Regions from separate parts of the Kitasatospora sp. MMS16-BH015 genome, predicted to be linked through region 3. Evidence: riboswitches for the same ligand, from Rfam matches in the RefSeq annotation. Region 3 holds a riboswitch; each other region holds the start of a gene.

Region 1 (9,268 bases), 2.8 Mb from region 3:
GCCTGGGTCTCGGTCACCTGCTCGGCGCTGGACGCCTTCTCCAGGTACCCGGCCGGGTCGGAGGAGAGCATCAGGGCCACCGAGGAGTCGATGCCGCCGTTGCGGTACTGCTCGCCGGCCACGGCCGCCAGGCCGGTGGCGAGCTCGGTCATCTGCTCCTGACCCCGGGCCACCTGGTCCTGGAGCTGGGCCGCCTGGGCGCGCAGCTGGTTGGCCCGCTCGTTGGCCCCGTTGAAGGTCTCGGTCGCCTTCTCCTGGTCCTCGCTGAGCTTGTCGACCTGGGCCTTGACCTCGTCCGTCGAGGGCTTCGCGGGCGCGGCGTGCGCGCTCACCTGGGCGGACAGGGCGACCGCGGTCGCTGCGGCAGCCGTCAGCACGGTGACCCGTGCTCGGCTCGGCTGCTTGGGGCGGCGGTGGGAGGCCAAAGGGACCTGCTCCTTCTTCCGACTGGACCATCACCCTAATGAGCGATAGTCCGGAAAATAGGTTTGACGCCAGACCCTAGTGAAGATGACGGATCCGCGCCACTCTCCTACCGCCACGAACTTCCGTACCCCGACCGGATTTCACCCGGTGCACACACCATCGCCACAACCGGCCCCGACCTGCGGCTCAGGCCCGGGCCAGCCGGTTGAGCAGCAGGATCGAGTTCACCGGCCGGGCGCCGGCATTGCGGACCCCGTCCGCCACCTCACGGTCGGTCGAGACCACCACCACCGGCCGCCCCTGCGGCTCGGCCCGGACCAGACGGCGGATCAGCTCGTCGGCCGTCTCCCCGGTGCGGCTGAACCGCACCCGGACGCCGCGTGGCGGCGCCATGATCACCGGTACGTCCAGATCCTGGCCGTCGAACACACAGGTGACCTCCGCCTGGGTGCGCTGGGCCAGCATCGCCAGGCCGCCGAGCAGCCGGATCCGCTGCTGCTCCAGCGGCAGCGCCGGGTAGCCCGTCTTGGTCACGTTGTAGCCGTCCACCACCAGGTGCACCTGAGGGATCGCCAGCAGCTGGTCGAGCAGCGCCGGGTCGTCCTCGGCCAGCGCCCGCCGGGCCACGTCGTGCGGCGAAGCCGAGCCGGGCACCACGGCCTCCACCAGGTCCGCCGGGTGCAGCTGGGCCACCGGCAGCGCCAGCTCGCGCTGCAGGCCCTGGGCGGCGTGCAGCACGGTGTCCAGCAGCAGCCGCAGCCGCATGTCCTCCACCGAGCGGCCCTCGCGGGCCGTGCGGCGGCCCGCCTCGAGCAGGGTCTCCAACTCCACCACCCGGTGCCGCAGCCGCCGGGCCTCGCTCTCGGCGGCGCTGCGCTCGGCCGAGGTGAGCGCCTTGGCCGCGTCCAGCTCGGACTGCAGCCGGCGGGCCTCGGCCTGGGCCCTGCGGGTGTCGCTCTCCAGGGTGCGCACCTTCTTGCGCAGCGAGTCGGCCTCCTTACGGACGCTCTCGCCCTCGGCCCGCTGCCGCTCCAGATCGGCCCGGGCCTGGCCGCGCAGCTCGGCCAGCTCGGCCTGCAGCTTCTCCACCAGCCGGGCCGACTCGGCCGCCATCCCCTCGGCCCCGGCCCGCTCGGCCTCCTCGCCGGCCTCGGCGACCAGCCGGCTCCAGCCGACCGGGCGCAGCAGGTACGCGGCGGCGGCCACGTCCATCGGGTCGGCCGCGCCGGGCACGCTGCCGGCCTCCAGCGCCTTGACCAGATCGGGCTGCCCGAGCCGCAGCCGGTCAGCTATCCGCACCCGGAAGGCGGGCTCGGCCTCCAGCGCGGCGGCCAGCGCCGGGGCGGCGTACTTCGCGCGGCGGGCCGGGGTGAACTTCGCGTACTGGCGCAGGGAGGCCGGCAGCTCGGCGGGGGGCAGCCCACCCAGCGCGTCGGCGGCGATGCCCACCACCCGGCGGCGCACCCCCTCGGGCAGCGGCCGGTCCAGCTTCTCGGCCCCCCGGGCCGGGTCGGCGCCCTCGGTGGGCGCAGTCGCTTCGGCGCCCTCCGCGGGCGTGGCCGGCTCGGCGCCCTCCGCGGGCGTGGCCGGGGCCTCGGCCTCAGCGGGCGGCTGCCCCTGCGGCTCGGCTGGCCCCCTCACTGCGTCCACCACGTCCTCGGCTCCGATCCTGCTCTGCGGGGTCCGTACGGCCGTTTGCCGCTGCCCTGAAACCCACCGCTCTCTGCAATTGTCCCGGGTACCGTGCCCCACCCGGGACCACGCCACACTCCCGCCGGTTCCGGCGGGAGGATCGATCCGTCAGCTGCCCTCGGCCGCCGGGGGCTCCTCCGCACCCGGACGGGCCACCAACTCCACCTGGTCGACGGCGTTGCACCAGCGGCAGCGCACCGACTCCAGCGTCTCGGTAAGCACCTCGGTCTCCTCCACCTTGGCCTCGCCGCCCAGATCGAAGTGCAGGAACTCGATCACCTTGGACGACCTGGTCACGTCGAAGCGGGTCAGGTTGCCGCACAGGGTGCAGCGCCAGCGGGTCTCAGCGGTGGGAGCGGCGATGGTCATCGTGGGGTCCTCATCTCTGGTGGCCCGACAGCTAGTACCGCGCTGTACCGCCGTCTCGGAACGCCCACAGCCTATTGCCTGCCCGTAGCCGCGCAGTCACCGGTCCGGCGGCTGAGACCGAGCCGGCACCTACCCCGTTGACCCACACGCGGGACAACCTGTCTGGCCCGGCTCGGCCGGAGGAATGCTCGCGAGGAGCCTCCGGCAACCGGGGGCCGGCGTCACGACGCCGGGGCACGCGCCCTCCTTGCCCGGCATCGGGCAGGAGGGGCCCTTCGCCGCGTTGTCGTCGGGCGCCGCAGCTCCGCTGCTACTTCCTCCTCCGCCTTGCGATGCACGCACCCCACCGCCGCTCCTTCATCCACCCCCAGTCGCCGGAGGCTCCGCATGGCCCTTCCCCTCCTCGACCGCCTCGGCCTGCGCGGAGCCGGCCGGGCCGCCCCCGTGGTCACGCTCGGGCTGATCGCGGTCTGCCTGCTGGTGCTGGTGGTCAGCCCGAGCTCCGGGCTCAACCCGCTGTACGGCACCGGGCAGGCCCGGGTCTGCGCCGAGGAGCGGTACGAGCAGCGCTGGGGTGCGGTGCCCGCCGAACTCACCACCGGCCACCCGCTCACCGCCGAGCAGCTCGGCACCCTCGCGGCGGCCCTGCCCGGCTGCGAGCTGCCGGCCACGCCGGCCAAGGTGCCGGCCCTCTCGGTGCTCACCTCGCTCTTCGTCCACGCGGGCTGGCTGCACCTGCTCGGCAACGTCCTCTTCCTGCTGGTCTTCGGGCCCGCCGTGGAGGAGCGGCTCGGCCGGGCCCGCTTCCTCCTCCTCTACCTGACCGTCGGCTACCTCGCCGCCTACGGCTACGCGATCGCCCAGGCCCACTCCCCCGACGGCCTGCGCGCCGTGGTCGGCGCCTCCGGCGCGATCGCCGGCGTGCTCGGCGGCTACCTCCGCCTCTTCCCCCGGGCCCGGGTCACCGCGCTGGTGCCCGTCCTCCTCTTCCTCCCGCTCCGGCTGCCCGCCTGGCTGGTGCTCGGCCTCTGGTTCGTGCTCCAGTGGTGGTCCGTACGGACGGGCGGTCCCGGCGTGGCCTACCTGGTCCACGTGATCGGCTTCGCCACCGGCTACCTGACCGCACGGGTCGCGACCGCCCGCCGGATACCCTGGCGGCGACCCCCAGGGCTAGGAGAACCCGAGTGATCACCGCGATCGTTCTGATCAGGACCAGCGTCGACCGCATCCCCGAGATCGCCGAGGCGATCGCCGCCATCGAAGGCGTCAGCGAGGTCTACTCCGTCACCGGCGGCTACGACCTGGTCGCCATGGTCCGCGTCCGCCACCACGACGACCTCGCCGCGGTGATCCCCGGCCAGCTCAACAAGGTCCCCGGCGTCCAGCACACCGAGACCCAGATCGCCTTCCGGACCTACTCCCAGCACGACCTCGAGGCCGCCTTCGCCCTCGGCCTCGACGACTGAGTAGTTGTATTCAGGGGCGCGGGGAACTGCGCGAGTGCGGAAGAAGCGGAGTCGCCACCTCGTACTCCCAGCCAGTTGCACCGTCAACGGACAGTGCAACTACGGCATCCGCGTAAAGCAGCGGGACTTGCCTACTTGGCCGCGCCGTTCCCCGCGCCCCTGGGGTGTGCGTCAGACGACGGCGACGCAGCGCCCACCTTCGTTGCGGTAGCTCCACTTCGCCCCGTCCTCGACGAGCTCCCGCACCGCCCCCACGAACCGCTCCACGTGCTCGACCGGCGTGCCGGCCCCGAAGCTGACCCGGATCGCGTTGAGGCTCCGCTCGCCCGGGAGCGAAGGCTCCGGGGCCCCGCACTCGGAGGGCGCCGCCTCCTCGCCGCCGAGGAGCGTCCGCACCAGCGGGTGCGCGCAGAACAGCCCGTCCCGGACGCCGATGCCGTACTCGGCCGAGAGCGCCGCCGAGAAGTGCGAGCTGTTCCAGCCCTCCACCACGAAGGACAGCACGCCCACCCGGGCGGCGTCCGCACCGAAGAGGCTGAGCACCTTGACCTGCGGCACCGCCGCCAGCCCCTCCCGCAGCAGGCCGATCAGCTGCTGCTCCCGCGCCACCAGCGCCTCGAACCCGGCCTCGGTGAGCGCCCGGCAGGCGGAGGCCACCGCGTAGGCGCCGATCACGTTGGGCGAGCCGGCCTCGTGCCGGGCCGGGCCGAGCTGCCACTCCACCGCCACCGAGCCGTCCGCCTCCCGGGCCACGGTGCGCGAGGCGCCGCCGCCGGCCAGGTACGGCTCGGCCGCGTCCAGCCAGTCGGACCGGCCGGCCAGGACGCCCGCGCCGAAGGGGGCGTAGAGCTTGTGGCCGGAGAAGGCGACCCAGTCGACGCCCAGCTCACGGACCGAGACCCGGTGGTGGGGGGCCAGCTGCGCCGCGTCGAGCACCACCCGGGCGCCGTGGCGGTGCGCCACCTCGGTCAGCTCGGCCACCGGCCACAGCTCGCCGGTCACGTTGGAGGCGCCGGTCACGCAGAGCAGCTTGGGGCCCGCCCCGGCCTCGGCCAGCGCCTCCTCGAAGCGGGCCACGGCCTCCTCGTGCGAGCGCGGGGCCCGCAGGTAGCTGACGGTCAGTCCGTCCCGGCGCCAGGGCAGCAGCGAGGCGTGGTGCTCGGTCTCGAAGGCGAAGACCCGGGTGCCGGCCGGGAGCACGCCCGCCAGCAGGTTGAGCGAGTCGGTGGTGGCTCGGGTGAAGACCACCTGGTCGCCCTCGCGCAGGTCGAGGAACTCCTCGACGGTGCGGCGGCTCTGCTCGAAGAGGTCGGTGGAGAGCTGCGAGAGGTAGCCCGCCCCGCGGTGCACGCTGCCGTAGTACGGGGCGTAGGCGGCCACGTCGTCCCAGACCCGCTGCAGGGCGGGCGAGCTGGCGGCGTAGTCGAGCGCGGCGTAGTTCACCTTCTCGCCGGAGGCGAGCGGGACCTCGACCTCACGGCCGAGCACGGCGAGCGGGGCGCAGATGTCGACAGCGGTGGAAGCAGTGGACATGGCAGGACACTCCTCAGGGGGTAGAGGACCCCCGGGAGTGTCGTCAACGACCAGGCGTCCGCGCTTGCCCCGCAGCCGGATGGCGGCGAAGCCCGGTCCTCACCCAGGGCACCCCGCCACGGACGGAGGGTTGCCGGACAGCAAGCTGGGGCTTGGCGCTGTCACTCATGACCTGATCGGAACTGTAGGCAGACGGCCTGATCACCGTCAAGCACCACCCGGGCGACGTCTCGGATGCCGAGACGTCGCACGGACGGGAATCGCTAGCGGGAGCTGGCCTCTGCCCACGCCTTGAGCGTGGCCTCGGCCGCGCCGGAGTCGATCGCGGCGGCGGCCCGGACCATGCCGGCGGCCAGCTGCTCGGTGAGCGGGGCCTCGGTGAGGTCGAGGGCGGTCAGCCCGGCGGCGGTGTTGAGCAGGACGGCGTCCCGGACGGGGCCGCGCTCGCCGGCGAAGACCCGGCGGGCGACGTTGGCGTTGTACTCCGGGTCGGCCCCGCGCAGGGCGGAGATCTCGACCAGCTCGATGCCGAGCTCGCGCGGGTCGAGCACCGTCTCGGTGACGGCCCCGCCGCGGACCACCCAGACCCGCGAGGTGGCGCTGATGGTGAGCTCGTCCAGGCCGTCGTCACCCCGGAAGACCAGCGCCGAGTCGCCGCGCTCGGCGAAGACGCCGGCGATCAGCCCGGCCAGCCGGGTATCGAAGCAGCCGACGGCGTGCGCGGTGACCCGGGCCGGGTTGGTGAGCGGGCCGAGCAGGTTGAAGGCGGTGGGCACGCCCAGGTCGCGGCGGGCGGGGGCGGCGTGCCGCATCGCGGGGTGGAACTTGGCGGCCGAGCAGAAGGTCAGCCCGACCTCCTCGGCGATCTCGGCCACCCGCCTGGGGCTGATGTCCGGGCTGATGCCCAGCTTCTCCAGCACGTCGGTGGCCCCGCTCGCGGAGGAGGCGGCCCGGTTGCCGTGCTTGACCACCTTGGCGCCGGCCGCGGCGGCCACGATCGCCGACATGGTGGAGATGTTGACGGTCTTGGCACGGTCGCCGCCGGTGCCGACGATGTCCACCGCCGGGCCGGGGATGTGCAGCGGCTCGGCGTGGGCGTACATCGCCTCGGCCAGCCCGGCCACCTCGGCCACCGTCTCGCCCTTGGCCCGCAGCGCGATCATGAACCCGGCCACCTGCACCGGAGTCGCCTCGCCGCGCATGATCCGGTCCATCGCCCAGGCGGTGTCCTGGCGGCTCAGGTCACCGCCGCCGAGCAGCGCGGTCAGCAGGTCGGGCCAGGTGCGGACCACCTGCGCGGGGTCGCTACCGCCGTTCGCAGGCTGCACGTTCACCATGGCTGACTCCAGCTCTCATCGCTTCACGGGACAGAAGGTCGGAGCCAGCCTAGCGAGCAGGGACCGCCGGACGCCGCGATCTCCCGGCCACCGTCTCTCCTGGTGAGACGCGGAAAATCCGGCGGTACCCGGTCAGACTTCGTCAGTGCGCGGCGGGGGTGCGCCCGGCCACCCGGGAGCGGAGCAGGGTGGCGGCGGTGTCGGCCAGCGCCACCGGGTCGACCGGGTGGGCCACGGCGGCGTCGGCCCGGCTCCAGGCGGCCAGCCAGGAGTCCTGCGGGCGGCCGATCAGCACCAGCACCGGCGGACAGCCGTAGATCTCGTCCTTGACCTGCCGGGCCACGCCGAGCCCGCCGGCCGGGGTGGCCTCGCCGTCCAGCACGCAGAGGTCGACGCCACCCTTCTCCAGCGCCTTCATCACGGCGGGCAGGGTGGCGCACTCCAGGTACGCGATCTCGGGGAGGTCGGCGGCCGGGCGGCGGCCGAGCGCGAGCGACACCTGCTCCCGGGTGTTCCGGTCGTCGCTGTACACCAGCACAGTGAGCGTCTCGTCGGTGGTGTGTGCCATGGCCCTGCTCCCCGGGAATCGTCCTCTTATTACGCCGTGCGCAACGCGCTCGACCCCGGGAGTGTGACCGGGGCCACGTTCTCCTCCGGATGCTACCTCCCGCACCCCCTTCCGGTGCCCCCTTGGCGCGATCTCCCTCAAGTCGGCGCGCGGGAGCCGTCACCCGCTCGGAGGACGGCCCGTCACCCCAAGGCACTTACACCACCCGTACGGCTCATCTGCTAGCCGACGGCGGCCGACACGCCCGCCGGGACACGCGGAGCACCCGGGTGAGCGGCCCCTCCAGGGCCCTCTGAGCGGCCCCTCGAAGAACCGTCAGAAATCGGACACCGCCCAGGTGGGCCCCCTCCCGGACACTCCATCGGCCGCCAACTGGGCATACCGCACGCACCGGACACTCCGAGGTACACCCCCCGGCGTGAAGACGGAATAAGGGACCGACATAATGTCCGTCGTGGCGACAGCAACAGCAACAGAAACCGGACACGCGCACGGAGCGGTCAACAGGCCGAACCTCGTCAGCGTCGGAACCATCGTCTGGCTGAGCTCGGAGCTGATGTTCTTCGCGGCCCTGTTCGCGATGTACTTCACTCTCCGCTCGGTCAAGGGCCCTGAGTTCTGGGCGGAGAAGGCGCACGCCCTCAACGTCCCCTTCTCATCGGTGAACACCACGATCCTGGTGCTCTCCTCCCTCACCTGCCAGCTCGGCGTCTTCGCCGCCGAGCGCGGTGACGTGAAGAAGCTCCGCTCGTGGTTCACCATCACGTTCGTGATGGGCGCGATCTTCATCGGCGGTCAGATCTTCGAGTACACCGAGCTGGTCAAGAAGGACGGCCTCTCGCTGTCCTCGGACCCGTACGGCACGGTGTTCTACCTGACCACCGGCTTCCACGGCATGCACGTGACGGGTGGTCTGATCGCGTTCCTGCTGGTCCTCGGACGGACGTACGCGGCCAAGCGCTTCACTCACGAGCAGGCCACCGCCGCGATCGTGGTGTCGTACTACTGGCACTTCGTCGACGTCGTGTGGATCGGCCTGTTCGCGACCATCTACCTGATCAAGTAACCAGCTGATCAGGTCGCTGGCTCACGGCCGGACCGCAGACACGACCCGACCGACCGCGCGCACTCCCAGCCGGGTAGACACCCCGGCGCCCGGGCGCACCCACCAGCCGACCAGATCCTGACACCGGGGTTATTCCGTGAAAAAGCTCTCCGCACGACGGCGCCACCCATTGGCGGCGCTGGTCGTCCTACTTCTCGCCCTGGCGGCTACTGGGGGGCTGTACACCGTGTTCGTGCCCGCCGAGCGGGCGCAGGCCGACACCTCCGCGCAGTCGCTCGCGATCGACGAGGGCAAGAAGCTCTTCGCCGTGGGCTGCTCCTCCTGCCACGGTCTGAACGGCCAGGGCAGCTCCGACGGTCCGAGCCTGGTCGGCGTCGGCTCCGCCGCGGTCGACTTCCAGGTCGGCACCGGCCGCATGCCGGCGCAGCAGCCGGGCGCCCAGGTCCCGCGCAAGAAGGTCATCTACAACCAGACCGAGATCGACCAGCTGGCCGCCTTCGTGGCCTCCCTCGGCCCGGGTCCGGTGGCTCCGACCAAGGAGCAGTACACCTCGACCAGCCCGAACGACGTGTCGAAGGGTGGCGAGCTGTTCCGCACCAACTGCTCGCAGTGCCACAACTTCGCCGGCGCGGGTGGCGCCCTGACGAAGGGCAAGTACGCCCCGTCCCTGGACGGCGTCGACGCCAAGCACATCTACGAGGCCATGCAGACCGGCCCGCAGAACATGCCCTCCTTCCCGGACACCACCATGCCCGAGGAGCAGAAGCGCCAGATCGTGGCCTTCGTCCGCCACACCACCGCCGAGGAGCCC
Region 2 (9,268 bases), 4.5 Mb from region 3:
CGGCCGGATGGACGCCCTCGCGCTGGCCACCATGCCCAAGCCCGAACTGGCCCGGGACTTCGCCGGTGCCCCCGAGTGGGGCCCGGCCATCCAGCGCGCCGTCACCGAGGCGCGGCTGCCCGAGGCGCTCGACCGGGTGCGGGCCGGCGAGAAGGTGCAGTTCGGCCCGCTCTGGCTCACCCGGAGCGAGATCGGCGCCCGGGAGAAGGCCGTGCCGTGGACCGAGGTCGAGGACGTGCAGGTCAAGGACGGTGTGGTGAGCATCCGGGTGGCGGGCAGGTGGAGCAGCCTGGCCACCGCCACCGTCAGCACCATCCCGAACTTCTTCGTCTTCCAGGAGCTGGCCGCCCGGCTGCTCGCCGCCTGAGCCCGAAGCCGCGTGTTTCGCGCCGAGATGCTTGACAGGCTCAACCTTCCAGGTCTACCGTCGGCCGCAATTGCTTCATGAGCTGAACAGTCCTGGAGAATGACCTTCATGAGCCCGCTCGACCACGGCAGCGCCGTCGCCACCGAGACCGCCCGCTTCGTCGCCGCCGTGCGGGACGCCGACCCGGCCCTGCCGGTGCCCGCCTGCCCGGGCTGGACGCTCGCCGACCTGGTCCGCCACGCCGGCAGCGTCCAGCGCTGGTTCACCGCGCTGCTCCGGCAGCGGATCCAGGAGCCGCCGCGCAGCCGCGACGTCGACCTGAAGCTGCCCGAGCAGACCGCGGACTACCCCGCCTGGCTGGCCGAGGCCGCCGCGGAGTCGGCCGCCACCTTCGCCGCCGGCGACCTGGACGCGCCGATGTGGGCCTGGGGTGCCGACCAGCACGCCCGGTTCTGGGTGCGCCGGATGCTGTTCGAGACCCTGGTGCACCGGGTCGACGCCGAGACGGCCCTCGGGCTGCCCGCCGAGATCGACCCGGAGCTGGCCGCCGACGGCGTGGCCGAGTTCCTCACCAACCTCCCGTTCGCCGCGCTGTTCGCACCCGACACCGCCAAGCTGCGCGGCGCCGACCGCACCCTCCGCTTCACCCGCACCGACGGCCCGGGCGACTGGCTGGTGCGGCTGCGCCCGGACGGCTTCGGCCTGGACGAGACCGCCGGGGCGGCGGAGGTCACCGCCGACGCCACCGTCCGGGCCACCGCCGCCGAGCTGCTGCTCGTCCTGTACGGGCGGCTCGACCGCACCGCCCCGGGCGTCGAACTCGCCGGTGACGCCGAACTGTTGGACCACTGGTTCGCCCACTCGGCGTTCTGAACCACCCCGGTCAGGGGGTGCGCAGCGCCTCGGTGAGGTAGCCCGCCGCCTCCACCACCGCCTGCGAGAGCCGGGCGCCGGGGTGGCGGGTGAGCCGTTCGATCGGGCCGGAGACGGAGACCGCGGCGACCACCCGGTTGCCCGGGCCCCGGACCGGCGCCGAGACGGAGGCCACCCCGGGCTCGCGCTCGCCGATCGACTGGGCCCACCCGCGCCGCCGCACCCCGCTCAGCGCGGTGGCGGTGAACCGGGCGCCCTGCAGGCCCCGGTGCAGGCGTTCGGGCTCCTCCCAGGCGAGCAGCACCTGGGCCGCCGAGCCCACCTTCATCGGCAGCGTGAGCCCGACCGGCACGGTGTCCCGCAGGCCGGAGAGCCGCTCCGCGACGGCCACGCAGATCCGCAGCTCGCCCTGCCGGCGGTAGAGCTGGGCGCTCTCCCCGGACAGGTCGCGCAGCCGGGTCAGGGTCGGCCCGGCCGCCGCCAGTAGGCGGTCCTCCCCGGCCGCGGCCGAGAGCTCGGCCAGCCGGGGCCCGAGCACGAAGCGGCCCTGCAGGTCGCGGCCGACCAGCCGGTGGTGCTCCAGCGCGACGGCCAGCCGGTGCGCCGTGGGCCGGGCCAGGCCGGTGGCCGTGACCAGGCCGCCCAGCGTGGTGGGGCCGGCCTCCAGGGTGCCGAGGATCGAGGTGACCTTGTCGAGCACGCCGACGCCGCTCGTGTTCTCCAGGAAGTCCAGGTTCGCCATGGACGGGGTACTCCAGTCTCAAGTGCCGTGAGCCGCAGGTGGGTTCGGCTCACGGAGGCTCCGGTGGCGGAGCCCGGGGTGGTCAGCGGGGACGGGCCGGAGAAGTCGGCCGGGGGCCTGCGCCGAGCACGAGACGGGTACGCGGAAGGGCCGGGACGGGAAGCGCCCGGGCGAAGGACAGCACTGAGAGCACCGTGTCTCCTCATCTTTCCCGCGCCACGTTGGCGACAGGCCGGAGTTGGCACTGCCCCCGGGCGGCACGGCGCGTACTTCGCACGCCGAGCTGGCCGGGGAGTTGCCGGGGCTTCGTAGGGCCGGTCCCTCCACCCCTCTGGATGATTCGCCAGGAACCATACAAGATCCCGTGCCCTGCTCGCCAAACCTTTCCGATCGGGCCCCGTCCGCCCAGGCCGCCGACCGCCCCCGGCCCGCCTCCCCGGCCGCTCCGCCCAGGCCGCCGGCCGCTCCGGCACCGGTCGCCCTCGGCTCTGCCCTCGGCGAATCTGCCCGGGGCAGAGAAACGGCCGCCGGGGCCCTCGGCGGGCCGAGAGTGGCACTGGGACGGCGGCCGACCGCCGTCCGCAGACGCTCCCGGAGGAGACCCGATGGCACCCCTCAGCCCGCTCCAGCCCCGCGCGGCGGACGGCGACACCCCGCCCAGCCGCTTCGACGACCACCTCGCCGCCCAGCTGCTCGCCCAGCGGATCGTCCTGCTCGGCACCCAGGTCGACGAGGTCTCGGCCAACCGGGTCTGCGCCCAGCTCCTGCTGCTCTCGGCGGAGGACCCGCGCAGCGACATCAGCCTGTACGTCAACAGCCCCGGCGGATCGGTCACGGCCGGCCTGGCCGTCTACGACACCATGCGGCTGATCCCGAACGACGTGTCCACCCTGGCCATGGGCTTCGCCGCCAGCATGGGCCAGTTCCTGCTCACCGTCGGCGCGCCCGGCAAGCGCTTCGCGCTGCCGAACGCGCGGATCATGATGCACCAGCCCTCGGCGGGCATCGGCGGCACCGCCTCCGACATCGAGATCCAGGCCGAGAACCTCGAGTACACCAAGCGCTCGATCGAGCGGATCACCGCCGAGCACACCGGCCAGACCCCGGAGACCATCGCCCGCGACGGCGACCGGGACCGCTGGTTCACCGCCGAACAGGCCAGGGAGTACGGGCTGGTGGACCGGGTGGTGGAGTCGCTCGCCGACATCCGCCCCGCCACCGCCCGCCGGAAGATGGGACTCTGACATGGGCTCGTACACCGTGCCGTACGTGATCGAGCGGACCTCGCAGGGCGAGCGCTCCTACGACGTGTTCAGCCGCCTGCTCAACGAGCGGATCGTCTTCCTGGGCACCGACATCGACGACGGCGTCGCCAACGTGGTGATCGCCCAGCTGCTCCATCTGGAGTCGGCCGATCCGGAGCGGGAGATCTCGATCTACCTCAACTCGCCCGGCGGATCGTTCACTTCGCTGATGGCCATCTACGACACGATGACCTTCGTGCAGGCCCCGATCTCCACCTTCTGCGTGGGCCAGGCCGCCTCCACCGCCGCCGTCCTGCTGGCCGGCGGCGACCCCGGGCGGCGGTTCGTGCTCCAGCACGCCCGCGTGCTGCTCGGCCAGCCGGCCACCGGCGGCCGGCAGGGGACGGTCTCCGACCTCAGCCTGGCGGCCAAGGAGATCGTCCGGATCCGCTCCCAAGTCGAGGAGGTGCTCGCCCGCCACACCCACCACGACCCGGCCAAGCTCCGCGCCGACCTCGACCGCGAGAAGGTGCTCACCGCCGCGGAGGCCGTGGCCTACGGGCTGGCCGACGAGGTGCTGACCCGCCGCGTCCTCCCGGGCCGCTGACCCGGCGGCCGTCTCCCGTCTGGTCCGGGTACGGCGCAGCGCCGTACCCGGACCGGCGTCCTCCGTCGCACCCGGCCGCTCGTCCTCAGGCGGCCAGGCAGAGCCCGTCGAACCGCGCCGACGGCGCCCGGTGACCACGGCTCAGCCGGCTGCGGGTGCTCTGGCGGGCCAGGTCCTCCTGCGCCAGCGAGAGCAGGTCGCCCAGCCCGAGCCCGAGCGCTGCGGCCGCGGCGGCGAGCACCTCGGAGGAGCCCTCCTTCCGCCCGCGCTCCAGCTCGGACAGGTACGGCATCGAGATCCGGGCCGTCTCCGCGACCTCCTTCAACGTCCGCTCCTGAGCCTGCCGTTCGCGGCGCAGCACCCCGCCCACCAGGTCACGCCAGAGCGGCTCGCGCTCCCGCTCCCGTCGGACCGGAGCGGGCGCGCCGCCGACCGGCCGCAGCGGGATCACTCGGGCTCCGTCCGACGCGGTCGCCGGCGCTTGCTGCGGTGTCTCAGTGCTCATCCCCTCAGCCTAGGCAGTTCCGGCCCGAACGGAAGGGTGCGGCGTTCTGCCCTGGGTGAAGCCGGGTGGCCGGGTGAAGCCCCGCGCGGCCGCCGCCCTCCCGCCCGGGACCTCAGAGCGCCCGCCGCCGCTGCGCGATCTCCTCCGGTGCCCACCCCACGTGCGGCACCGAGGCGAGCAGCAGACGGGTGTACGGGTGCTCCGGCTCCGCCAACAGCTCGGCCACGGGCCGGTGTTCGACCGGGCGTCCGCGCCGGAGCACCAGCGCCTCCTCGCAGACGTACCGCACCACCGCGAGGTCGTGGCTGACGAAGACCAGCCCGATCCCGGCCTCGCGGCGGATGTCGGTGAGCAGGTTGAGCACCTGCGCCTGCACCGACACGTCGAGCGCCGAGACGGCCTCGTCGAGGACCAGCACGGCCGGCTCGACGGCCAGCGCCCGGGCGATCGCGGCCCGCTGCCGCTGCCCGCCGGAGAGCCGGCGCGGTCTGGCGGCGGCCTCCCGCTCGCCGAGGCCCACCTGGGCGAGCAGTGCGCGGATCCGCTCGGCCCGGGCCGGGCCGTCCCGGTGGCCGTGCAGCCGGAGCACGCCGTCGAGCGTGTCACCGATGGTCAGCCGGGCGTCCAGCGAGAGGTACGGGTCCTGGTAGACCATCTGCACCGCCTTGGCCCGGGCCAGCCGGGCGGCCCGCCCGCGCACGGTGGGGGCCAGTGGGCGGCCCAGCACGCTGATCGCCCCGGCGTCCGGCCGCTCCAGGCCGACCAGCATCCGCGCGGTGGTGGTCTTGCCGGAGCCGGACTCCCCGACCAGCCCGAGCGCCCCACCGGGCGGCAGCGTGAACGAGACCCCGTCCACGGCCACGGTCGAGCCGTAGCTCTTCCGCAGCCCGCTGACCTCGAGCAGCGCACCCGCGGCCACGCCGCCTCCCCTGCTCTCCTCACTCACCGCCACGCCTCCTGCCTCCTCGCTCCGCGCCTTCACGGCCGCACCTGCGCCAACTCGTCCAGCCGCACGCAGGCCGCCGCCCGTCCGCCGCCCAACGGCCGCAGCTCCGGCACCTCGCGGTCGCACCGCCCGGGCAGGGCGTGCCCGCACCGCGCGGCGAACGCGCAGCCCGGCGCTGCCTCGTCCAGGCCGAGCGGGGTGCCCGGCACCGGGCGGAGCCGGTCCAGCGGGCCGGTCAGCGGCGGGGTCGAACCGAGCAGCCCCACGGTGTAGGGGTGCCTGGGCCGCCCGAACAGCTCGGCTGCCGTGGCATGTTCGAGGATCCGGCCGGCATACATCACGTAGACCCGGTCGCAGCTCGCCGCCGCGAGCTCGATGTCGTGGGTGATCAGCAGCAGGCCGAGGCCACGCTCGCGCTGCAGCCCGCCGAGCAGCGCCAGGATCTCCGCCTGGGTGCTGACGTCCAGGGCGGTGGTGGGCTCGTCGCAGAGCAGCAGCCGTGGTTCGGCTGCCAACGCGCCCGCGATCATCACCCGTTGCAGCATGCCACCCGACAACTGGTGCGGGAAGGCACGCAGTTGGCGCTCCGGCTCGGGCAGGCCGACGGCGGCCAGCAGCTCCACCGCCCGGGCCGCGGCCTCACGGCGCGGCACCCGGTGGGTGAGCCGTGGAGGCTCGGTGAGGAAGTCGCCGATCCGGCGGACCGGGTTGATCCCGGCGCGCGGGTCCTGGAAGACCATCGACACCGTGCCGGACCGGAGTTCGCGCAGCCGGCTCCGGCCCGCGTCGAGCAGGTCCGTCCCGTCCACCAGCACCCGCCCGGCGGTCCGCGCGGCGGGCGGCAGCAGCCCGAGCGCGGCCCGGGCGGTCACCGACTTGCCCGAGCCCGATTCTCCGACCAGCCCCACCACCTCGCCGGCCGCCACCGAGAGGCTCACCGCATCCAGCACCGGCCGCGCCGCGCCCGGCAGTTCGACGCTCAACCGCTCGATCTCCAGCAGGTTCACCGCCCGCTCCTCTCCCCGAGCCGCTCACCGACCACGTTGAAGGCCACCACCGCGACCACCACGGCCACCACCGGCACCACGGCCGAGAGCGGCTGCCCGGCCAGCACGGCCGACTGCGCCCGGTTGATCATCGCGCCCCAGTCCGGCGTCGGCGGCTGCACGCCCAGGCCCAGGAAGGAGAGTGCGGCCAGATCGAGCAGCGCGTAGCCGAAGTTGACGGTGGACTGGGCCAGCACGGTCGGTGCGATGTTCGGCAGCAGGCCGCGCACCGCGACGTATGTCGGCGCGTGGCCCTGCACCAGGTAGGCGGCCACGTACGGGCGGGTCTTCTCCTGGGCGGTCAGGCCGCGTACCAGCCGTGCGGTGTAGGGGAGGTAGGCCACCGCCATGGCCAGCACGGGGGCGCCCAGGCCCTTGCCGAACAGCGCCACCGCGAGGATCGCCAGCAGCAGCGAGGGGAAGGCGAACAGCACGTCGAGCACCCGGCCGATCAGGGCGTCCAGCCGGCCGCCGCGCCAGCCGCTGAACAGGCCGAGCGCGATGCCGCCGAGGCTGGAGAAGACCACCACGCCGAGCGGCCCGAGCAGGCTGGTGCGCGCTCCCAACAGCAGGGCGGAGAAGGTGTCGTGGCCGCCCTGGTCGGTGCCGAGCCAGTGCCCGGCGCCGATCGGGGCCATCGTCTCGGCGAAGTCGCCGACGGTCGGGTCCTGCGGGGCCAGCCAGGGGGCGAGCAGCGCGGCGAGCACCAGCAGCGCCAGCACGCCCAGGCAGGTCTTGAACAGCCGGTCGCCGCCGAGTCGGCGCAGCACCGGGCCGGTGCGCGCGGCCACCGCGCTCATCGGGCCTCCCCTCGCCCGACTCGCGGGTCGATCAGCGGATACAGCAGGTCGACGGCGGTGTTGACCAGCACGAAGGCCGCCACCACCAACAGCACCAGGGCCTGGACGACTTGGAAGTCCAGCTGGTCCACGCACTGGACGAGCAGCGAGCCGATCCCGGACATCCCGAAGGCGGTCTCCACGATCGCGGTGCTGACCAGCATCCCGGAGACCAGCAGGCCGGAGACGGTGACGATCGGGCCGAGCGCATTGCGCAGCACGTGCCGCCGCAGCACGGCCAGCTTCGGGGTGCCCCGGCTGAGCGCCACCTCCACGTGCTCGCGGCCGAGTTGGTCGATCATCGAGCTGCGGGTGACCCGGGTGACCAGGGCCATGAAGGTCACCGAGAGCGCGACGGCGGGCAGCAGCACGTGGTGCAGCCGGTCGCCCAGGCCGGTGCCGTTGCCGATGGTCGGGAACCAGCCGAGCCGCACCCCGAACACCGAGCGCAGCACGATCGCGGCGGCGAAGGAGGGCACGGCCGCGCCGACCGTGACCAGCAGCAGCACCGCGCCGTCCGTCCGGCTGCCGCGCCGCAGCGCGCCGAGCGCGCCGGCCCCGATGCCGACCACGGCGATCAGCGCCGTGGCCACCGCGACCAGCAGCAGCGAGGCGGGCAGTCGGGCGCCGATCACGGCGGCGACGCTCTGGTGGAACAGGTAGGAGCGGCCGAAGTCACCGTGCAGCACCGCCTCCAGCCAGTGCCAGTACCGCAGCAGGAAGGGTTGGTCGAAGCCGAACTGGCTCCGGATGGCGGCCAGTTCGGCCGGGTTGGGGCTGCGGCCACGGACCAGGAAGGAGACCGGGTCGCCGGGCGCGAGGTAGAGCGAGGAGAACACCAGGAAGGAGGTGACCAGCAGGGTGAGCGCGGTGCCGATCAGCCGCCGCAGCAGCGCGACCGCGATGCTCATCCCTTGGCCCCGATCTCGGCGGCCCACGGGTAGTACAGGTAGTCGATCGAGGGCCGCACGCCACTGATCCGGTTGCCGAGGAAGACCGAGACCGGGTCGTTGTACAGCGGAAGCCAGGGGAGTTGGTCCATCGCGATCCGCTGCGCCTCAGCCGTCGCGGCGGCCCGGGCGGCCGGATCGGCGGCGCCGACGGCCTGGCCCAGGGCGGCGTCGAACTGCGGGTTCGACCAGTTGCCGTAGTTGCTGAACGCGCCGGTCTGGAGCGAGCCGTACATGTCCAGCGGGTCGGTGATCGAGGTGTACCAGAAGGTCTCGAACAGGTCGATGCCCTTGCGCGCGGCCGGGTCGGTGAACAGCGCGGTGTACTTGTCGGGCGGGATGGTCTGGATCTCCGGCTTCAACCCGATGGCGGTGGCGGCCTGTTGGACGGCCTGGGTGATGATGGTGGTCTGCGAGTCGAGCGGGCTGCCGGCGATCACCACCTTCTGGCCGTCGACCCCGGCGCTCGCCGCGAGCTGCCTGGCCTTGGCCGGGTCGTAGGGGTACTGCACGAGGCTCTTCAGCAGCGGATCGACCGTCTCCTTGGGGCTGTCGGCCCAGGTGTTCCGGGTGACCAGCGAATCGGCCACCTCACCCACCCCGCCGACCCCGGCCTTGACGATGCCCTTGCGGTCGATGGCCATCAGCAGGGCCTGCCGCACCCGTGGATCGCCCAGTGGGCCTTGGAGGTTGCTCACCACCTCGTCGGCCACCGTGGTGTTCCGCCCGTAGTAGAGCTTGCCCTTGGTGGAGGCGGACAGCCGCTGGTAGGAGTCGGCCGGGACCATCCAGCCGCCGTCCACCTCGCCGCTCTCGAAGGCGTTGACCCGCGCGGTCTCGTCCGGCAGGAAGACGAACTTGACCTGCTTGGCCTTGGCGCGCAGCGCCGGGTCCCAGTAGTCGTCGAAGCGCTTGAGCACGATCGACTGGCCCGGGGTCCAGGAGTCGAAGGCGAACGGGCCGGTGCAGTCCACGCCCTTGCCCGGGTTGCCGTAGTCCTTGCCGGCCGCCTTCAGCGCGGCGGCGGACTCCACCGTGCCGGGGGCGGCCGCCAGGTACTCGTTGAAGGTGGCGTCGGGGGTGTTGAGGGTGACGGTGACCTGCATCGGGCCGGTCCGGTCCACCGACTTGACGTTGCGGAAGGGGTAC
Region 3 (9,268 bases):
GAGCCGTCCTCGGACTCCCAGATGACCTTCCCGGAGACCTCGGGCGTGCCGGAGACGATCTGGCCCGGGTCCAGCGGGTCGGGTTCGAGGTCGGCGTCGGGGATGTGCAGAGCGAAGCTGTAGTCCATGGCCCCGACGCTAACCGCTGCGCCCGCCCGGTGTCGGCGGCAGAGTGTGTCCGGTCGGCCGGGCAGAATGACAGGGTGACGGAGGCAGCGGGCTTGAACGAGCGGGAACGGGCGGTCCTCGCCCTGGAGGCCCGTCAGTGGCGCACGGCCGGCGCCAAGGAACGCGCCGTCCGCGAGGAGCTCGACCTCTCGGCCACCCGGTACTACCAGATCCTCAACGGACTGCTCGATCGCGAGGCAGCGGCGGCGCACGCGCCTGTGTTGGTCAATCGTCTGCGGAGACTGCGGGACCGTTCCCGCGAGGAACGGCAGGGCAACGCCTGAGAAAGTGTTGGGTAAGCGGGTGACTACTCGTTCTTGAGGTCATCGGCGAGGCGGCGGGCTGCTTCGGTCTCGATGGGGCCGCGTGGTTCGACCTCCTCGCCGGCGAGGCGGGCGGCCATCAGGCGGATCATGGCGACCTTGATCATCGCTTCGGCGTGCGCGGTCTTGCGCTCGTAGTCCCGTGCCAACCGTCTGCACCGCCCCAGCCAGGAGAATGTCCGCTCGACCACCCACCTGCGGGGCAGCACCTGGAAGCCTTTCACATCCGCGTTGCGCGGCACCGCCACCACCGTCAGGTTCTCGTGCGCGGCAGCCCAGCCGACCAGACCGGCATCGATCGCGTTGACGTAGCCGCCGTCGACCCAGACCAGCCCGACCTGCGGGAACAGACCACGGATGCCGGCCAGGACCAGCTTCGCGCCCGCCCGCTCCTGGACGGACGCGGAGTGCACGACCGCCTTCAGGACCAGTCCACAGCTGTCCACCAGCAGGTGCCGCTTGCGGCCCCGGACACGCTTGCCCGCGTCGTAGCCGATCGCCTCGCCGCCCTGGTGACTGCGTACGGACTGGGAGTCCAGCACCGCCGCCGACGGCTGCGGATCCCGACCGTCCGCGACCCTCACCCGGTCACGCAACACGTCGTGGACCCGGTCCCACGTCCCGTCGGCGCTCCACGCACGAAACCACCGGTAGGCCGCGTCCCACGGCGCCAGGTCGTGCGGCACCAGCCGCCAGGCACAACCACTGACCAGGACGTACAGAACCGTGTCGACGACCAGGCGGCGAGGGAACTTCAGCGGCCGGCCGCCCCTGCGCGGATCCCGCCCCGGCAGCAGCGGCTCGATCACCGCCCACTGAGCATCCGTCAACGACGAGTCGTACGAAGGCTTGCACGAACAGACACACATACCGGTGATCCTCGCGGGCTCCTCGACCACGAAGATCACCGGCCGCACATCACACCAAGCAGTCGATCAATTACCCAACACTTTCTGAGGGGCGCGGGGAACGGCGCGGCCCACCCTGCACTCTGCCGCTGCTTTACGCTCATGCCCTCGTTGCACTGTCCGATGATGGTGCAACTGGCTGACCGGGGGAGATGACACGACCGTTCCTCCCGACCTCGCGCAGTTCCCCGCGCCCCTGATTTCTTCCGTATGGTCCGTTGGTATGGAGCTGAAGACGTGGGTTGCGCAGCTGGGTGATCCCCGGCGGGCGGTGGTTGGGCTCGACTTCGACGGGACGTTGGCGCCGATCGTGGCGGATCCGGCGGCGGCCAGGGCGCATCCGGGGGTGGTGCCGGCGCTCGCGGGGCTGGCGCCCTACCTGGCCGGAGTGGTGATCGTGACCGGGCGGCCGGCCGAACTGGCCGTGCAGTACGGGGGGTTCGCCGGGGTGCCGGGACTGGAGCGGTTGACCGTGCTGGGGCAGTACGGGGCGGAGCGCTGGGACGCCCGGACGGGCGAGCTCTCCTCGCCGGAGCCGCCGCCCGGGGTGGCGGCGGCCCGCGCCGAGCTGCCCGGGGTGCTGGCTGCGGCGCCGGAGGGCACCTGGGTGGAGGACAAGGGCCGGGCCCTGGCCGTGCACACCCGCCGCACCGAAGATCCTGGTGCAGCAATGGAGTTGCTCCGGGAGCCGGTGGCCGGGCTGGCCGCCGCGCACGGGCTGGTGGTCGAACCTGGCCGCTACGTCCTGGAGTTGCGTCCGCCGGGGGTCGACAAGGGTGCCGCCCTCACCGCCTACCTCGCCGAACTCGACGCTCACGCCGTGCTGTACGCGGGAGACGACCTCGGCGACCTGCCGGCCTTCGAGGCCGTCGAGCGGCGCCGCGAGGGTGGCCACCCCGGTCTGCTGGTGTGCAGCGGCGCCACCACCGGCGAGCGGCAAGTCACCGAACTCGCCGACCGGGCCGATCTGGTGGTGCCCGGGCCGGAGGGCGTGGTCGAGCTGCTCGCCGACCTCGCGGAGCTGCTCAGCCCGCCAGCGCGGCCCTGATCTGACGGGTGGTCTGCGCCGCCACCCGGGGGTGCGTGGCGGCGTACCAGCGATGGGCGTTGAGGCCGGTGGCCAGGGCCCAGGCGCGGCCCCGGAGCCAGGTCGCCCCGTCCAGGCCGAGGGCGGCCCGGAAGGCGGCCCGGGGACCGGGGTCGAACAGGGTGAAGGCGATGGTGAGGTCGCAGGCCGGGTCGCCCAGGCCGAGCCCGCCGAAGTCGATGACGGCACTCAGCTGCCCGTCCCGGGTGAGCAGATTGCCGGTGTGGAAGTCGCCGTGCACCCAGACCGGCGGCCGCTCCCAGTCGGGGGCGGCCAGCGCCTCCGTCCAGAGCCTGGTCATCGCCGAGCCGTCGAAGGGGCCTTCGGGGCCGCCGAGTTCGGCGATCGCCGAGCGGGTGTCGGCGTCCCGGTCGGCCAGGGTCTCGACGGTGAGCTCGGGGTGCGGCCCGGCAGCCGGGGCCCGGTGCAGGGCGGTCAGGAAGGCGGCCAACCGGGGGACACACTCGGGGGAGTCGGTCGGCAGCTGCGGGGTGGCCGGTGCCCCGTCGAGCCAGCGGGCCACCGACCAAGGCCAGGGGTAGCCGAGCCCGGGTTCGCCCAGGGCCACCGGGATCGGGACGGCCAACGGCAGGTGCGGGGCGAGCAGGGGCAGCCAGCGGTGCTCCTTGTGAGCCTGGCCGACCGCGTCCCGGTGGCGTGGCAGCCGGACGGCCAGCTCCCCGCCCAGCCGGTGGATCACGTGGTCGGACCCGGCCGGGTCCACCAGCGCCAGCGGCAGGTCGGCCCACTGCGGGAACTGCCGAGCGACCAGCCGCCGCACCAGGTCGGTGGTGACTGCGGTCTCCCTGTGCGCTGCCTCTGCGCTCTCCGTCATGCCGGCGAGTATGCCGGACCCTCAGCCCAGTGCCTCCAGCTGGTCGAGGAACCACTGCTGGGGCGGCAGGGCGGTCGCGGCGGCAGCCAGCCGCTTCGTCCGCTCGGTCCGCTCGGCGGCGGGCATGGTGAGGCCCTGGTGCAGGGCCTCGGCGGTGGCGAGCACGTCGTAGGGGTTCACCGTCAGTGCGTCCTCGGCCAGTTCGGCGTAGGCGCCGGCCTCCCGGGAGAGCACCAGGGCGCAGCCCGCGTCGGAGACCACCGGGATCTCCTTGGCGACCAGGTTCATGCCGTCCCGGATCGGGTTGACCAGGGCCACATCGGCCAGCCGGTAGGCGGCCAGCGAGCGCGGGAAGTCGTCGTTCACGTGCAGGATGAGCGGCTGCCAACTCGGCGTGCCGAACTCGTCGTTGATCTCATGGGCGATCCGCTGCACGGCGGCGGTGTACTCCCGGTACTCGGGCAGGTCGTGCCGGGAGGGGTAGGCGAAGGCGATGTGCACCACCCGGTCCAGCCACTCGGGGCGGCTGCGCAGCAGGTGCCGGTAGGCGAGCAGGCCGCGGACGATGTTCTTGCTCAGCTCGGTGCGGTCGACCCGGACGACGGTGCGCCGGTCGCCGACCTGCTCGCGCAGGGCGGTCAGCCGGGCCTCCACGTCGGGCTGCTGTGAGCGCTCACGCAGGAAGTCGCCGTCGGCGCCGAGCCCGTGCACGCCGAGGCGGGTGGTGCGGCCGTCGTGGGTGACGGTGAGGGCCTCGCGGTCGACGGTGGCGCCGAGCACGTCCGCGCAGCAGTCGGCGAAGGCCAGCGCCCAGCGGCGGGTGAGGAAGGCGGCCCGGTCGGCGCCCAGGATGCCGGTGAGCACCTGGGCGGCCACGTCGTCCGGCAGCAGCCGGTAGTACTCGGGCGGGGCCCAGGGGGTGTGCGAGAAGTGGCCGATCCGCAGGTCCGGGCGGAGCTCGCGGAGCAGGGCCGGGGCGAGCGAGAGGTGGTAGTCCTGCACCAGCACGGCGGCGCCCTGGGCGGCCTCCCCGGCCAGGGCCTCGGCGAAGGCGGCGTTGTACGCCCGGTAGGACTCCCACTCGCGGCGGAACCGCTCGTCGAAGACCGGCTGGACGGGGGTGTCGTACAGCAGGTGGTGGACGAACCACAGGGTGGAGTTGGCGACGCCGTTGTACGCCCGGGCGAAGGTGCCCGGGTCGATGTCGAGCATCCGGACGGCCTGGTGGCCGGTGTCGAAGCCGCCGAGGTCGAGCCGGCCCGCCGGGCTCTGCCGGGCGGCCTGCCGGTCGGCGTCCCCGAGGGCCGCGCAGACCCAGACGGCGGCCGGGTCGTCGATCGCGGAGAGCCCGGAGACCAGGCCACCACCGCCCCGGCGCAGGGTCAGGGCACCGTCGTCCCCGCTGCTGAAGGAGACCGGCCCCCGATTGGAGGCGACCAGGATGGGGGCGGCACCGTACCGGCTCGAACGTTCGCTCATACTGCCAACCTTGCCGCCCCCTCCGGCGGGCAAACCCCAGGCGGGGCCGGGAGTCGGCAACCGGCCAGGTGACTGGCCGGTTCGCGGCCGGACCTTGTCAGGACCGGCCGCCGCGCGGTACCGCCGAGGGCGCAGGGGGCGGACCGCCGCGCGCCTCAGCGCGGGGCCCGGTCCCGCCCCCGGTCCTGGCCGCGATCCTGGCCCCGGTCCCGGTACTCCGGGACGGTCCGCACCGGCGGCCGCTCCAGCGCGCCCACCGGGTGGGTGTGAGCGGTGAACTCGCGGGTGGCCGGGTCGCGGGTGAACTGGGTCAGCGCCGGGTGCACCAGGTCGGCCCCGGCCTTGAGCCGGTGGGTGCGGTCGAGGCGCTCCAGGGCGGTGCGGTAGATGGTGGCGGCCATCCGCCCGAGCGCCTGGCCGTCCTGGTGCCGGTGGTGCCGCACGCCCACGTCCACCTGGGCCAGCGCGTCCAGGCCGACCGCGTCCAGCGCGTCCACCAGCAGCCCGAGCTCGACCCCGTACCCGGTCGGGAAGGGCAGCCGCTCGAGCAGCGAGCGGCGGGCCGCGTACTCGCCGCCGAGCGGCTGGACGAAGCCCGCCAGCTGCGGCCAGTGCAGGCCCAGCAGCGGCCGGGCGACCAGCTCGGTGACCCGCCCGCCGCCGGCCGGGACGACCGCGCCGTCCGTCTCGAGCGGGCGGTCGTACATCGCCTTGACCAGCTGGAGGGCCGGATCGGTGAGCAGCGGCCCGACGATCCCGGAGACGAAGGCCGGGTCGAACTCGCGCAGGTCGGCGTCGATGAAGCAGACGATCTCGCCGGAGGTGACGAAGAGCGAGCGCCAGAGCACCTCGCCCTTGCCGGGGGCGGTGGGCAGCCGGGGCAGCACCTCGTCCCGGTGCACCACCCGGGCGCCGGCCGCGGCGGCCAGCTCGGCGGTGCGGTCGGAGGAGCCGGAGTCGACCACCACCAGCTCGTCCACCAGCGGCAGCCGCTCCATCAGCTCGGTGCGGATCACCCGGACGATCTCCCCGACCGTCGGCTCCTCGTCGAGTGCGGGCAGCACCACGCTGACCGTGCCCGCCCGGCCGGCCGCTCGCTTGGCGGCGAGCAGCGTCTCGGCGGGCCGGTCGGCGGCCGTCCAGGAACGGCGGCGCAGCCAGTCGGCCACCTCCGGGAGGAGAGCCGGGGTCAGCTCTGCTGGCACTGTGTCGCTCCTTGCAGGTCGTGATCGGTCGGGGCACCGGTGGGTACAAGGTGCCACGCCCCCAAGGGTGTTCCGCCCGGCAGCCGGCGGCGGACACCGTCATCTCGCTGGGCGGACGCTCCCTTGGAACTGCGACGCCTTCGGATACAGTCTTCGTACTGGGCCCGCGCCTTCGCACGTCGGGGTCGGCCCAGGAGTATGACCACAAGTTCACAGAGCTCATCCAGAGGGACTGAGGGAACGGCCCGTCGACGTCCCGGCAACCTTCTCGCACGGCTACTGACCATCGCGGTCGAGGCCCCGGCGGGACAGGTGCCAATTCCGTCCTGTGGCGCGCCCGCGTCACGGGGAAGATGAGGAGAGAGGCCTCCGCCATCATGGCTACCGCTACCCCTGAAGCGCCCGCGTCCGTCGACCTCGGCCCCGCCGTGGCGCTCTCCTGTCGCGAGTGCGGCACCCGCTTCCCGCTCGGCCCCAGCTTCGCCTGCCTGGAGTGCTTCGGGCCGCTGGAGATCGCCTACGACTTCGGCAGCGCCCCCGCCGAGGAGCTGCGCGCCCGGATCGAGGCCGGCCCGGCCAGCATCTGGCGCTACGCCCCGCTGCTCCCGGTGCCCGCCGACGTGGCCTCCAAGCCCAACCTGAACCCGGGCTGGACCCCGCTGGTCAAGGCCGACAACCTCGGCCGCGAGCTCGGCTTCACCGCCCAGCTGCACGTCAAGGACGACTCCGGCAACCCGACCCACTCCTTCAAAGACCGGGTGGTCGCCTGCGCGATCGAGGCGGCGCGCGCCTTCGACTTCACCACCCTCTCCTGCTCCTCCACCGGCAACCTGGCCGGTGCGGTGGGCGCGGCGGCGGCCCGGGCCGGTTTCAAGTCCTGCGTGTTCATCCCGCACGACCTGGAGCAGGGCAAGGTCGTGATGGCCGGGGTGTACGGCGGCGAGCTGGTCGGCATCGAGGGTAACTACGACGACGTGAACCGCTTCTGCTCCGAGCTGATCGGCGACTCGGCCGGCGAGGGCTGGGGCTTCGTCAACGTCAACCTGCGCCCGTACTACGGCGAGGGCTCCAAGACGCTGGCGTACGAGATCTGCGAGCAGCTCGGCTGGCGGCTGCCGGAGCAGATCGTCATCCCGATCGCCTCGGGCTCCCAGCTCACCAAGATCGACAAGGGCCTCCAGGAGCTGATCAAGCTCGGCCTGGTCGAGGACCGCCCGTACAAGATCTTCGGCGCCCAGGCCGAGGGCTGCTCCCCGGTGGCCGCCGCCTTCAAGGCCGGCCTCGACGTGATCCGCCCGGTCAAGCCGGACACCATCGCCAAGTCGCTGGCGATCGGCAACCCGGCCGACGGCCCGTACGTGCTCGACATCGCCCGCCGCACCGGCGGCGCGGTGGAGCACGTCACCGACGCCGAGGTGGTCGAGGCGATCAAGCTGCTCGCCCGCACCGAGGGCATCTTCGCCGAGACCGCGGGCGGGGTGACCGTCGGCGTGCTGAAGAAGCTGGTCGAGACCGGTCAGCTCGACCCCGCCAAGGAGACCGTGGCGATCAACACCGGCGACGGCCTGAAGACCCTGGACGCCGTCTCCGACGCCGGGATGACGGCCGTCATCCGCCCGACCCTGGAGTCCTTCCGCTCCGCCGGCCTCGCCTCCGCCTGAACCGTCACTGGACCCCGCTAGGAGCCTGATCGCATGAGCGCCACCGTCCGCATCCCCACCATCCTGCGCACCTACACCGGCGGGGCCGCCGAGGTCACCGCCGAGGGCGCCACCCTCGCCGAGGTCATCCAGAGCCTCGAGGCCGACCACCCGGGCATCGCCGCGCGGATCCTGGACGACACGGGCAAGCTGCGCCGCTTCGTCAACGTCTACGTCAACGACGACGACGTGCGCTTCGACAGCGGCCTCGAGACGGCCGTCGCGGACGGCGCCAGCGTCTCGGTGATCCCGGCGGTCGCCGGCGGCTGCTGAGCCGCCCGCGGGCGGCCCGCGCCTTTTCCGGCCCGCGCACCTCGCCACCCCCGAAAGCGGAATGATGAATTCCGCATTCGGGGGTGGCGTTCGCGTGCCCGGGGGAAATTCCGCCTCCGGGCGCGGGGTAGAGTGCGACTTAAGCGGGCCCTTTCCTTCCGCCTCGACACGTTCCCGGCACATCCACGGCCTCGGCCGGGGGCGGCCGTGCCCGCACCTCCGGCCGATCGCATACGCAAGGGGCGTCCGTCCGCTGAGACGTGTGTGCGGTAGTCCTGGGCGGAGGATGTCAGGCTGCCGTCAGAAATCTTCGGGCAAAGTGTTCCTTTCGCCCTGCTATGCCCGGTGCGAATTGCGTGGCTCTGCCGCTTTCCACCCGGTGCGTCCCTGTGAGCTGTCAGGGAATTCCATGAAGTTGGGCCTGTTGCAGAGGGCGTCTGTCCGGATACATTCAGCCGCGGTCGACGTATTCGGTGGGGCCCAGGGGGGTACCTCGGTCTCGGCCGACCACAGACCCGGGCCCGCATCCCTGCGGGTCCGTGAAGGGCCAGCACAGCACAAGGGGAGTTCGGAATGGCTCAGGGCACCGTCAAGTGGTTCAACGCCGAGAAGGGCTACGGCTTCATCGCGGTCGACGGTGGTGCGGACGTGTTCGTCCACTACAGCGCGATCCAGATGGACGGCTACCGCACCCTCGAAGAGGGCCAGCGGGTCGAGTTCGAGATCTCCCAGGGGCAGAAGGGCCCGCAGGCGGACATGGTCCGTGCCCCTGCGGTCTGACCTTTCCGAACTGCGGAGCCTCGGCTCTACCCGAGCTGGTGCTCACTGTCTCGCCCAGCAGGCCCGCACGACACCCGTCGTGCGGGCCTGCTGCCGTCTGCGGGGACAACGTGCGTGTCGGCCGAATGGGCTTGCACTCGGCACCCCCGAGTGCTAATCATTGGCGTTAGCACTCACAGCGTGAGAGTGACAACGGACCGGGTCGGTGAGGCCCCCGGGAGCGGCAGGGGACATGACCCCCGCACACCAGGGCCGTCCGTCGCGGGCACCTCTGGTCCGAGCAGTCGACCGTGTCCTGGAGGACCACTTCCGATGGCCAAGATCATCTCGTTTGACGAGGAAGCTCGCCGCGGCCTTGAGCGCGGCATGAACCAGCTTGCCGACGCCGTCAAGGTGACGCTGGGCCCCAAGGGCCGCAACGTCGTCCTTGAGAAGAAGTGGGGCGCCCCCACGATCACCAACGATGGTGTCTCCATCGCCAAGGAGATCGAGCTCGAGGACCCGTACGAG

Evidence for each region. A riboswitch is a leader RNA that binds a small molecule or an ion and turns the genes downstream of it on or off. The one in region 3 is predicted to bind S-adenosylmethionine.
Region 1: another riboswitch for S-adenosylmethionine. It lies ahead of CFP65_RS09765 (aminotransferase class V-fold PLP-dependent enzyme); the one in region 3 lies ahead of thrC (threonine synthase).
Region 2: another riboswitch for S-adenosylmethionine. It lies ahead of CFP65_RS02690 (IclR family transcriptional regulator); the one in region 3 lies ahead of thrC (threonine synthase).

The regions. Positions count from the first base shown of each region.
Region 1 is NZ_CP025394.1:2,272,925-2,282,192, forward strand. Features, by position in the region: gene CFP65_RS09740 (C40 family peptidase) at 1-425, opposite strand, end outside; gene CFP65_RS09745 (NYN domain-containing protein) at 613-1,914, opposite strand; gene CFP65_RS09750 (hypothetical protein) at 2,227-2,487, opposite strand; gene CFP65_RS09755 (rhomboid family intramembrane serine protease) at 2,875-3,675, shown strand; gene CFP65_RS09760 (Lrp/AsnC family transcriptional regulator) at 3,672-3,953, shown strand; gene CFP65_RS09765 (aminotransferase class V-fold PLP-dependent enzyme) at 4,125-5,486, opposite strand; SAM riboswitch class IV at 5,542-5,659, opposite strand; gene trpD (anthranilate phosphoribosyltransferase) at 5,750-6,823, opposite strand; gene CFP65_RS09775 (hypothetical protein) at 6,966-7,391, opposite strand; gene CFP65_RS09780 (heme-copper oxidase subunit III) at 7,837-8,457, shown strand; gene CFP65_RS09785 (c-type cytochrome) at 8,594-9,268, shown strand, end outside.
Region 2 is NZ_CP025394.1:602,775-612,042, forward strand. Features, by position in the region: gene CFP65_RS02680 (DUF6585 family protein) at 1-367, shown strand, start outside; gene CFP65_RS02685 (maleylpyruvate isomerase family mycothiol-dependent enzyme) at 476-1,240, shown strand; gene CFP65_RS02690 (IclR family transcriptional regulator) at 1,251-1,964, opposite strand; SAM riboswitch class I at 2,182-2,324, opposite strand; gene CFP65_RS02695 (ClpP family protease) at 2,588-3,226, shown strand; gene CFP65_RS02700 (ClpP family protease) at 3,228-3,833, shown strand; gene CFP65_RS02705 (RodZ family helix-turn-helix domain-containing protein) at 3,919-4,338, opposite strand; gene CFP65_RS02710 (ABC transporter ATP-binding protein) at 4,451-5,290, opposite strand; gene CFP65_RS02715 (ABC transporter ATP-binding protein) at 5,317-6,291, opposite strand; gene CFP65_RS02720 (ABC transporter permease) at 6,288-7,130, opposite strand; gene CFP65_RS02725 (ABC transporter permease) at 7,127-8,080, opposite strand; gene CFP65_RS02730 (ABC transporter substrate-binding protein) at 8,077-9,268, opposite strand, start outside.
Region 3 is NZ_CP025394.1:5,076,704-5,085,971, forward strand. Features, by position in the region: gene CFP65_RS22060 (cupin domain-containing protein) at 1-128, opposite strand, end outside; gene CFP65_RS22065 (DUF3263 domain-containing protein) at 204-452, shown strand; gene CFP65_RS22070 (IS5 family transposase) at 476-1,360, opposite strand; gene otsB (trehalose-phosphatase) at 1,623-2,447, shown strand; gene CFP65_RS22080 (aminoglycoside phosphotransferase family protein) at 2,425-3,321, opposite strand; gene CFP65_RS22085 (trehalose-6-phosphate synthase) at 3,343-4,800, opposite strand; gene CFP65_RS22090 (glucosyl-3-phosphoglycerate synthase) at 4,956-6,005, opposite strand; SAM riboswitch class I at 6,222-6,365, shown strand; gene thrC (threonine synthase) at 6,383-7,666, shown strand; gene CFP65_RS22100 (ubiquitin-like small modifier protein 1) at 7,700-7,978, shown strand; gene CFP65_RS22105 (cold-shock protein) at 8,552-8,758, shown strand; gene groL (chaperonin GroEL) at 9,071-9,268, shown strand, end outside.